One region of the Streptomyces sp. NPDC049837 genome, then DNA from elsewhere that is predicted to be linked to it. Evidence: riboswitches for the same ligand, from Rfam matches in the RefSeq annotation. Region 1 holds a riboswitch; the other holds the start of a gene.
What was found. A riboswitch is a leader RNA that binds a small molecule or an ion and turns the genes downstream of it on or off. The one in region 1 is predicted to bind cyclic di-AMP.

Region 1 (5,087 bases):
CCATTCCCTTCGCGCACCAAGAGATGAGGAGGGGAGGAGAGCACCGCGCACGCGGGTCATGGATACGCGTGCGCGCTCTTCGGTCTTTCCCCCGTCACACACCCCGTGCGATATCGGTCTCGCAGGGCCATTGGCATGCGCGCCTGCTGATGGCTCCTGATGCCTGAGTGCCCGTGTGAGTCTGGTTCGCCGCCCGCACCATGGTCAAGGGACCCTTTCGGTCAACCGGCGATCACCGTGTGTGGAGTTACGTGGAGGCGGTTCGGCAAGGTCAGCGGGATATCGCCGGAGGGATATGAAGACCCAATTCACCAACGCTTCACAGGAAAATCCGCGCCGGGGTGGGAAACCGGCCGAATGGCAATCCGCCCGGCGCGCCGCCTTGTGTCCGGTTGACACGGAATCGTGCCGGAACGCCGCCGGGGCCGGCCGCGTGCGTCGCGGCCGGCCCCGGCGGGGAGAAGCGGGTCGGTCAGTACGGACCGTTGACGTTGTCGATGGAGCCGTACCGGTCCGCCGCGTAGTTGCAGGCGGCGACGATGTTGGCGACCGGGTCGTAGGCGTCGTTCGCCGTGCCCGGCACGTGGTAGGCCTCGAAGGTCGGCGCGATGACCTGGAGGAGGCCCTTGGAGGGCGTGCCGTTGATGGCGTTGATGTCCCAGTTGTTGATGGCGAGGGGGTTGCCCGAGGACTCGCGCATGATGTTGCGGTGGATCCCCTCGTACGTACCGGGGATACCGTGCTGCGCCATGATGTCCAGCGCCTCCCGGATCCAGCCGTCGAGGTTGTCCGGGTAGGAGGCGGCCTTGGCGGCGACCGGAGCGGCCTTGCGCTCGGCGGACCGGTCGGCCCGCTCGGGCGCCGAGGAGCGCTGGGCCGGGGCCTTGGCGCCGATGGTCAGCTTGAGGCCGGGGCGGATCAGGGACGGGTCGGCGCCGACGGCCTTCCGGTTGTCCTCGTAGAGCTTCTTCCAGCCACCGCTCACCCCGTGGTCCCTCGCGATCTTGGAGAGGGACTCGCCGGCGACGACGGTGTGCGTTCGGGGGGCGGCGGCCTTCTTGGCGGCGGCGGGCGCGGCGGCCGGAGCGGCGGCCGTGATGCCGGCGGTCACCGAGTGCGCGGCGCTGGTCGGCGCGGCCGCGGCGGTGGTGGCACCGATCATGGGGAGCGCGAGTGCGGCGCCACCCGTTCCCGCGGCGACGAATCGGCGGGTGAGCGGACTGTTCTTGGGACGGCGGTGCTTACCCTTTGCGGGCATGGGGCGTTCCTCTCCGTCGCCTGCGAGGTGAGCTGTCGGGTTCGGACTGGAGATGCCCGGCCGCGGTGTCAGCGCGGCTTCACCCCGAGCCGTTCCGGTGTTCCCCGGACCGGCGGCTTACCTGGGTCCCCCGCTCCTGCCGTACGTACGTGAGTGGTGGGTGCGGTTTCCGGACGGCGGCAGGATTCGGCGGTCCATCCGGATTGAGGGTGACCGTAAGCGAGAGGGGTCGCGGGGAACAAGGCTGGAATTGAATGCCCGGGCCCTTCTCCGCGCACCTGGCGGGCCGTCAACTTTGCTGCTGAAAAGCCGAAACAAGGCCCCGGGAACGCCGAGGCACCGGTGCGGGGCGGTGATTCTTGTCACGCGCGGCAATGTGGGGTGACAAGTCGCTTATGTTCTACGCAATATGGGCGGTGTCGGCTTTAGTCATGAAACGCCTATAAGGGAGAAAATGGGGCGGAAGGTGCCCGGGAGTGGGTGGCGCCGCCGGTTACTCGCGAGGAACACCAGGCGTGAACTAAGGTGAGCGCCCCGATCGGCTCCCCTGTGGATCCCAGGACAAAACGGTCCTGGCCAGGTCGATCGAAGGATGTCCTGTCAACCAGGACGCACATTGCAGTGCAGGGCGACGTGATGTCGGCAACTCCGCCAGACGTCGGCTCCGTACGGGCCGACGAGCCCTCGTCCTGTCACCCGGGACTCGAGGTGTTGGCCCTTCTCTCATTCACCTACCTCGCGAAGGCAAGGCAGAGATGGCACGAGTCTCCCGACAGCACTCCGGCAAGCAGACGCATCCCGTCGACGAGCTGCTTCCCCTCCCCAAACTCACCCTCTACGGCTTCCAGCACATCCTCGCGTTCTACGCGGCGGCGGTCATCGTCCCCGTACTCCTCGGCAACGCCCTGGGGCTGTCCCGGGAAGAGCTGGTCTACCTGATCAACGCGGACCTGCTGACCTGTGGTATCGCCTCGATCATCCAGGCGCTCGGCGTCTGGAAGGTCGGCGCCAGGCTGCCCCTGGTCCAGGGCGTCACCTTCACCGCCGTCTCACCCATGGTCGCCATCGGCATCGGCGCGGGTGGCGGTACGGCCGGTCTGCTGGTGGTCTACGGCGCGGTCATCACCGCCGGTATCGCGACATTCCTTTTCGCGCCCTTTTTCGGGAAGTTGGTGAAGTACTTCCCGCCGATCGTCATCGGCACGATCCTCACCATCATCGGCATGACCCTGATACCCGTGGGGCTCCAGGACGCGGCCGGCGGCGCGCACCTCATGGGGGAGCCCGAATACGGCTCCGGGAAGAACCTGGCGTACGCCCTCGGCACCCTGCTGCTCATCCTCGCCGTGGTCCGCGTCGGAAAGCCGTTCCTCAGCAGCCTCGCCGTCCTCATCGGGCTCGTCGCCGGCACCGCCGTCGCCTGGCTGCTCGGCGACGCGCACTTCGGCGCCGTGAAGGACGCCGACTGGTTCGGCGTCAGCACGCCCTTCCACTACGGCATGCCGAAGTTCGAACTGCTGCCCATCATCGCCATGGTCGTGGTCATGCTGATCACGATGGTCGAGACGACCGGTGATGTGTACGCGATCGGCGAGATCACCCGTAAGAAGGTCGACAGCGACACCGTCACGCGCGCGCTGCGCGCCGACGGTGTGGCGACCGTTCTCGGTGGCGTACTGAATTCGTTCCCGTATGTGGCCTTCGCCGAGAACATCGGACTTGTCCGGATGTCAAAGGTGATGAGTCGTTTCGTGGTGGTCGCGGCCGGTATCTTCATGATCGCGCTGGGGCTCCTGCCGAAGGCCGGAAGCCTGGTCGCCGCGGTGCCGCACCCCGTGCTCGGCGGCGCGGCCATCGCGATGTTCGGCATGGTCGCCACGGTCGGCATCCAGATCCTGGGCAAGGTCGACCTGCGCGAGGAGCGCAACGCCCTCATCCTCGCCGTCAGCCTGGGCGCCGCCCTGCTCCCCACGGCGGTCGCGCCGTTCTTCGACCGCATGCCGGACGACGTGCGTGCCGTCCTCGACAGCGGTATCACCCTGGGTGGCCTCACGGCGATCGTGCTGAACCTGTTCTTCAACGCGTTCTCGCGCCGCAGGGCGATGGAGATCGACTGGGAGGACTACGAGGACGACGGCACGCCGCCACCGCCGGTCGGCGCCGCCAGGCTCTGACCCCGGTGGGCCGTCCCGTGCCGCCCCGAGCCTCCGCCCGCCGGGCCGGCCGCCGACTCCGGCCCGGGCGGGCGTCCGCACCGGGCGGTCCGCATGGGGCGGGCACAGCGGGCGGTCCGCATGGGGCGGGCAGAGCGGGTGGACCGCACGGGGCGGGCAGAGCGGGTGGACCGCGCGGGCGGGCTCAGCGCAGCGGGCGGTCCGCATGGGGCGGGCACAGCGGGTGGACCGCACGGGCGGGCTCAGCGGCCCGTCGCGTCGAACGGGGGCTCCTCGCCCACGTCGCCGATCAGCTCCCAGAAGTGGTCGACCAGCCGGTGCAGGTAGGCCGAGCGCTCGGCGGCGACCTCCTTGAGGCGGGAGTCGTCGTTGCGAGCGACCAGATGGCCCATGTAGCGCTCGGAGAACTCCGCGAACTCCGCGTGCATCGTGCGCAGCGCGTCGCCCACCAGCGTCTCGTTGACCACCACGATCTCGGCCACGGGCGCCACGTGGACCTTCCAGCGGCCGTCGATGGCCGAGCGCAGGTGCCCGGCCAGTTCCTCGCCGCGGCCCATGATGCCGACCAGCTTGCGCAGCGACAGACCGAGGGCGTCCACCAGCGCCCTGGTCTGCCGCAGGTCGCCGTCCCACTGCTGCGCCGCCTCCGCCTTCCGGTACTCGGCCGGGTCCATCCCGATCCGGTAGGCCAGCCGCTCCGCGCTCAGTTGCCGGGCCAGTCGGTGCTCGGCCAGCGTGCGCGGCTCGACGCCCATCAGCGTGGTGGACGAGCACCACAGCACATCGGCGAGGGCGAAGAGCTGGGGCTCCGACGGGACGTGGGAGCCCTGCTCCCAGGCGGCGACCAGGTCGGGGTGGACCGGGACGCCGCACGCGGCCATGGAATGGGCGACCTGAACGGTGCTCAGGCCCATGCGGGCCCGCGCCGCTCTGGCCTCCGCGGGGGAGAACGGAGTGCTGTACACGAATGAAACACCTCGCTGCACCCGGCGAGCGTAGGGCGCTTGGGGGAGAGGGGACCGGTGGATGAACATCCAGGAGCGGGCAGATTAACAGATGGCCGACTCGTGCGAATGCCCAGATTTCCCTTCGATCGCAAGGTGTACTCCGCTTTATGGGGTGTAAAGGGCGGATGAACGGTCCAATCCTCTCCCTGATCGAAGGGTGGCTGTCCGTTAGCCGGAAGCTGCCGGCCGGTAGTCGGACACCCCCGCCCCGGCGTCTATGCGCAACGAGGTGACGACGGCGGCGTGGTCCGAGTAGAAGGGGCCAGGTCCGTGCTGCGGAAGGCGGGTGTCGACCGTGTGGGACCCGGCCACCGAGACGCCCGCTCCCCGCGCGAACACGAAGTCGATCCGGTCCGGCGTGATCATGTAGTCGTACTCGGGCAGCGGACTCCACGTCCGGCCGGCGGCCGCGCAGACGTCCGGGTTCGCGGCCCGGTAGGTGTCGGTGAACCCGGCGTCGGTCACCACCTTGGTGGCACGCAGCGCGTAACGCAGGCCGAAGTGGTCCGGGCACCCGGCGTACCGGGACGTCCAGTCGGCGGCCGGCAGGGTGTTGAGGTCTCCGGCGAGGATCACCGGATCGGTGTTGCCGGCCAGCATGGCGGGCAACTGCTCGCGGATGATGTCCGTCACCTGTGGCAGTTGCGC
Region 2 (5,087 bases), 330 kb from region 1:
GCCCGACCGGGACATCGCGCTCTACATCAACTCCCCCGGCGGCCCCATCAGCGCCATGTCGGCCATCTACGACACGATGCAGATCGTCACGTGCGACGTGGAGACCACCTGCATCGGCCAGGCCGCGTCGACCGCCGCCGTCCTGCTCGCCGCCGGCGCACCCGGCAAGCGGATGGTCCTGCCCGGCGCCCGCGTACTCGTCCAACAGCCCGCCATCGAGGAGCCGTTGCGCGGGCGACCGACGGATCTCGACATCCACGCGCGGGAGTTGCTCCGGCTGCGTGGCCAACTCACGGACATGCTGGTCCGCCACACCGGGCGGACCCGCGAGCGCGTGGAGGCCGACCTGGAGCGCGACACGGTCTTCGACGCGGCCGCCGCCGTGGCGTACGGGCTGGCGGACCACGTCGTCCCGAACCGCGGGAGGTGAGCGATGCCGGCTCCCGAACCTCCGGACTGGCCACCGCTCCCCGCACTGACCCGCGCCGAAAGCGCGTTCGTCGACAGTTGGCTCGAAGTCGTCGACCTCCTGGGCCGGATCAATCCGGCGCGCGCCACCCACACGTACAGCGCCCTGCGCGCGGCACAGGCCCTCGTCGGGCGTGCGACCGCGCTGCGCGACGCCCTGACCTCGATGCATGAGCGCGGTGAGAGCGATGTGCATGCCCATACGCTGGCGCGGGCGTTGCGGGTGCTTGACGGCGAACGGCGCGCGGGACGCGTGACGGTGCCTCAGAATCGAGGCGTGGGACCGACGTAGCCCTCCCCCGGATGGGCTCAGGAGTACGAGGACCGCTCCCTCGTTCAGCGTACGCAACCGGACGAATTTGGTACGACGCGAGTTGCGCACCCGGTGTACACATCTGGCGGAATATCAGGTTCCGGCCCTGGTACGGGGTTCGTCGATGTCACGCCGCCGGGCACCAAATCGGCCCTGTCCACCCGAATGGATCAGTCGTGAGGAGCCTCACATAAGGCCGTTTCGACTCGGAATTTCACCCCGACATGGGTCAAGATCCCTGACGACGACAAGCCCCCGCCACCGCGGCGGGGCGGTCCGGGCGGACGCCGAGTCCTGCCGCCGTCCGGATGACTGGTCGACAGGAGTGGATCGGCAGGAGTGGAGGACCCAAGCAGTGCGGGTGACCGGACGGTGTTCGTACGGTCGGTCTCCCTTGGGGTGAAGCCGCGTCAGCGGCCGGGCAACTTCGCCAGCCCGAACCCGACAGGTCATCCTTCACAGGCGGCTGACGAAGGGTTGCGCAATGACCGCGCAGATTCATGTCCCGTCTCTGCTGTCCCGGGCCGGTGCCGTCTCGGCACTCACCCTCGCCGCCGTCGGCGGCCCGATGCTGGCGCCCGGCGCCGTATCGGAGGCACAGGCCGCCCCGGCACACGCGACCAAGGCGCTGAACATCGCCGCGTCCAAGAAGGGCGCACCGTACAAGTACGGAGCGGCGGGCCCGTCCCGGTTCGACTGCTCCGGCCTGACGCTCTACTCGTACAAGCAGGTCGGCAAGACGCTGCCGCGCACGGCACAGCAGCAGTACAACAAGACCCGCCACATCTCCGCCTCCAGCCGGCAGAAGGGCGACCTGGTCTTCTTCCATCGTGGGAGCAACGTCTACCACGTCGGTATCTACGCGGGTAACAACAAGATCTGGCACTCGCCGAAGTCGGGTTCGGTGGTCAAGCTGGACAAGATCTGGTCGAAGTCGGTCTGGTACGGACGCGTCCGCTGATGCTCCGGGCATGACCCGTGGTGCGGGGGTACTCGTCGGGAATGTCCGGCGAGAGCCCCCGCACCGCGCGCGACGGGACGCGCAACGAGACGCCCCTGGAGCGCGCCGACCGCAATTTCGCCGAGCTGCTCCAGGAACTGCGCGTCACCCAGACCGGCGTCCAGATCCTGTTCGCCTTCCTGCTGACCCTGGCGTTCACGCCCCGCTTCGGCTCGCTCGACTCGTACCAGCGCGGCATGTACGTCGTGACGCTGCTGCTGTCCGTCGTGGCGGCGGTGCTGCTCACCGCCCCGGCCGCACTGCACCGTTCGCTGTTCCAGCGGGGCGCCAAGGCGCGCATCGTGGCCGTGTCGTCGAAGCTGGCGAGGATCGGGTTCGTGGTCCTGGCGCTGGCCCTGACCTGCTCCGTGTCGCTGGTCGTGGACGTGGTGCACGGCAGGCCCGAGGGCCTGGCGGCGGGCGCCTTCACCCTGCTGGTGTGCGGCGGCCTGTGGGGGCTCCTCCCCCATCTCGTACGGCGCGGGCTCAGCGACCGGCCACCGGAGCGACCAGGAGCGACACCCCCAGGGCGGCGAGTCCACCACCGGTGACGCCCTGCACGGCCCTGGCGGTGCGCGGCCGTCGCAGCCACCGCCCCAGCCGGTCCACCAGCAGCGCGACGGCCGGGAACCAGACCAGGGCGAGGACCACCACGATCGACGCCAGGAGCAGCGTGCGCGGCAGCACGGCCGCCCCGTCCGGCACGAACTGCGGCAGCAGGCTCAGGAAGAGGACGGGCGCCTTGGGGTTGAGGACGTTGGTCAGGAACCCCTGCCGCAGGCTCCGCCCCACGCCGAGAGCCGGCTCCCCCTCGACCGCCCCCGTCCCGGCTCCCTTGAGCGCGCTGCGCACCGCCTGGACGCCCAGGTAGAGGACGTACGCGCCACCGGCGATCTGGAGCGTCCGGTAGAGGACGGGCACCGCGACCAGGAGCGCGGCGAGCCCCGCGACCGCGAGCGCCGTGTGGACGACCAGCCCGCCCGCGACGCCCACCGCGCACGCCACACCGGCGCGGCGGGAGGCCAGCGAGTTGCGCACGACGACGGTGAAGTCGGCGCCCGGCATGGCGACCATGCCTGCCGCGACACCGATGAAGGCGATGAGCTGTGCGTCCATGGTCACCCAGGCTGACGCACCGGAGGCCTTAGCGTGTACTTGCAATCTTGAGGGCCTGCCTAAAGGAACGCTTAATGTACGACCCCGTGCGGCTGGCCGCGCTCGTCGCGGTCGCGGAAGCCGGTTCGATCACCCGGGCCGCGGGGCGGCTCGGCTACACGGCGCCCGCGCTCTCCCAGCAGCTCGCCAAGCTGGAGCGGGAGGCGGGCGCGCCGCTGCTCGTGCGCCATCACCGGGGCGCCAGGCTGACGGCGGCGGGCGAGGTGCTGGTGGCGCGGGCGCGCCGGGTGCTGGACGAGATGGAACGGGCGCGGCACGAGCTGGCGCTGCTGAACGGTCTGACGGGCGGCCGGCTGCGGGTGGGCACGTTCACCACCGTGGGCATCCACCTGCTGCCGCCGGTGCTCAGCGCGTTCCGGCGCGCCCACCCGGACGTGGAACTGGCGGTCACCGAGTACGAGCCGCCGCGTGGGGTGGCCGCGGTGGCGGCCGGGCAGGTCGATCTGGCGCTGACGCACGCGTACGAGCCGGCCGGCGCCGAGCCGCCGCCGACGGGCGTGTTCCTGGAGCCGCTGCTGGTCGAGGAGCTGGTGCTGGTGACCGCGCCGGGTCATGTCCTGGCCGAGGGCTCGGGACGGCTGGCGGTGGCCGAGCTGGCGGACCAGCCGCTGATCAGCAGTGCCCCGGCGCATCCGGCGCGGCGGGGTGTGGAGGGGGCCCTGCGCGAGGCGGGGGCGAGACCGGCGGTGGTGTGCGAGTCGCCGGGCTACGCGCTGGTGTGCGCGCTGGTCAGCGCGGGCCTGGGGGTGGCGGTGGTACCGGAGATGGTCGCCGCGATGGATCCGGCGCCGCTGGGTGTGCGCCTCTTGGAACCGGCCGCGTTCCGCCGGACGATCTCGGTGGCGCACCGGGGCGACGAGTCGGGGCCTGCGGCCCAGTCGCTGCGGGCGTTGCTGCGTGGGGGTTTCGGGCGGGGGGCGTAGGGAGGGACCGCCTGCACAGGGCGGGGAGCGGGTCAGGTCTGGACCGGGACCGTCCAGGGGAGGGCGATCCAGACGGTCTTGCCGCCCTCGGGGGTCGGGGTGACCGAGAGACGGCCGCCGCATTCGGCGGTGAGCCAGCGGATGATCACCATCCCCCGGCCGTTGTCCTGCTGTACGGCCGCGGGCAGCCGCTGCGGCCAGCGGGGGTGGCTGTCGGTGACGCCGATGCGCAGTTGTTCGTCACGCTCCAGCCGGACGTCGACCGTGAACGTCGGCGACTGACCGAAGGTGTGCTGAACGGCGTTGGTGGCGAGTTCGGAGACGATCAGCCGCACCGTGTCGGCCGTTTCCGCCTCACCGGGGAGGCCCCATTCCGCGAGGACGTCCGCCACGTATCTCCGGGCGGCGGAGACCGAGGCCGGATCGCTCGGCAGAGTGACGGATGCTTCCTGATGGTCTGCCATGGCGACCTTGTCCCTTTCCCACCGGGGCCGGGCTCCGACACGTACCGGATGTTTTGTGGGGACGGCCTCGGACTGTGCTTCGCGCCAGACTGCCACTTATGTCGCCCCTGATGGGGGCGATCCACCAAGATATGCATATATCTGTCGCTCGAAGCGGTGAACTCTGCGACGCGAGACCGGATTTGGGCGGCAAACTGACGGGTTGGCCCCACCGCGGGCGGCCCGGTGGCGGAAAGGTCCCGACGGCGGGAGGAGGCGGTCATGCGAGGCGGTCGGCACGGCCCGGCGGTGCGCCGGCGCAAGCTCGGCGAGGAGTTGCGCGGGCTGCGCCTGGCCGCGGGCCTGACCAGCCGTGAGGCGGCGCGGCTGGTGGGCTGGCACCAGTCGAAGGTGAGCCGGATCGAGACGGGGACGAGCGGGGTCACGGGTGCGGACGTGGCGAAGCTGCTCGATGCCTACGGCGTCCACGAGCCGCGGCTGCGCGCCCTGTTGGCGGCGTTGGCGGGGGCGGCGGCGGACGGCGGCGGGACGGGGTGGTGGCACGCGTACCGGGGCGTGCTGCCGCCCCCGTACCAGGACTTCATCAGCCTGGAGGCGCAGGCGTGCACGGCACGGACGCTGGAGACGTCGGTGGTGCCGGGCCTGTTGCAGACGGCGGAGTACGCGCGTGCGGTGACCCGGGCGGCGCTGGAGGGGATTCCGGCGGCGACGGTCGACTCGTTGGTGCGGGTGCGGATGGCGCG

Region 2: it holds a riboswitch for cyclic di-AMP, as region 1 does, so the genes downstream of both, AB0J57_RS05180 (C40 family peptidase) here and AB0J57_RS06570 (LysM peptidoglycan-binding domain-containing protein) in region 1, are expected to answer to the same signal.

The regions. Positions count from the first base shown of each region.
Region 1 is NZ_JBFAMP010000002.1:451,095-456,181, forward strand. It holds gene AB0J57_RS06570 (LysM peptidoglycan-binding domain-containing protein) at 473-1,258, opposite strand; cyclic di-AMP (ydaO/yuaA leader) riboswitch at 1,263-1,460, opposite strand; gene AB0J57_RS06575 (nucleobase:cation symporter-2 family protein) at 2,014-3,432, shown strand; gene AB0J57_RS06580 (transcriptional regulator) at 3,675-4,397, opposite strand; gene AB0J57_RS06585 (endonuclease/exonuclease/phosphatase family protein) at 4,608-5,087, opposite strand, start outside.
Region 2 is NZ_JBFAMP010000002.1:119,957-125,043, reverse strand. It holds gene AB0J57_RS05190 (ATP-dependent Clp protease proteolytic subunit) at 1-430, shown strand, start outside; gene AB0J57_RS05185 (hypothetical protein) at 434-760, shown strand; cyclic di-AMP (ydaO/yuaA leader) riboswitch at 1,057-1,261, shown strand; gene AB0J57_RS05180 (C40 family peptidase) at 1,266-1,742, shown strand; gene AB0J57_RS05175 (DUF6328 family protein) at 1,784-2,332, shown strand; gene AB0J57_RS05170 (LysE family translocator) at 2,268-2,897, opposite strand; gene AB0J57_RS05165 (LysR family transcriptional regulator) at 2,972-3,880, shown strand; gene AB0J57_RS05160 (ATP-binding protein) at 3,913-4,344, opposite strand; gene AB0J57_RS05155 (helix-turn-helix transcriptional regulator) at 4,606-5,087, shown strand, end outside.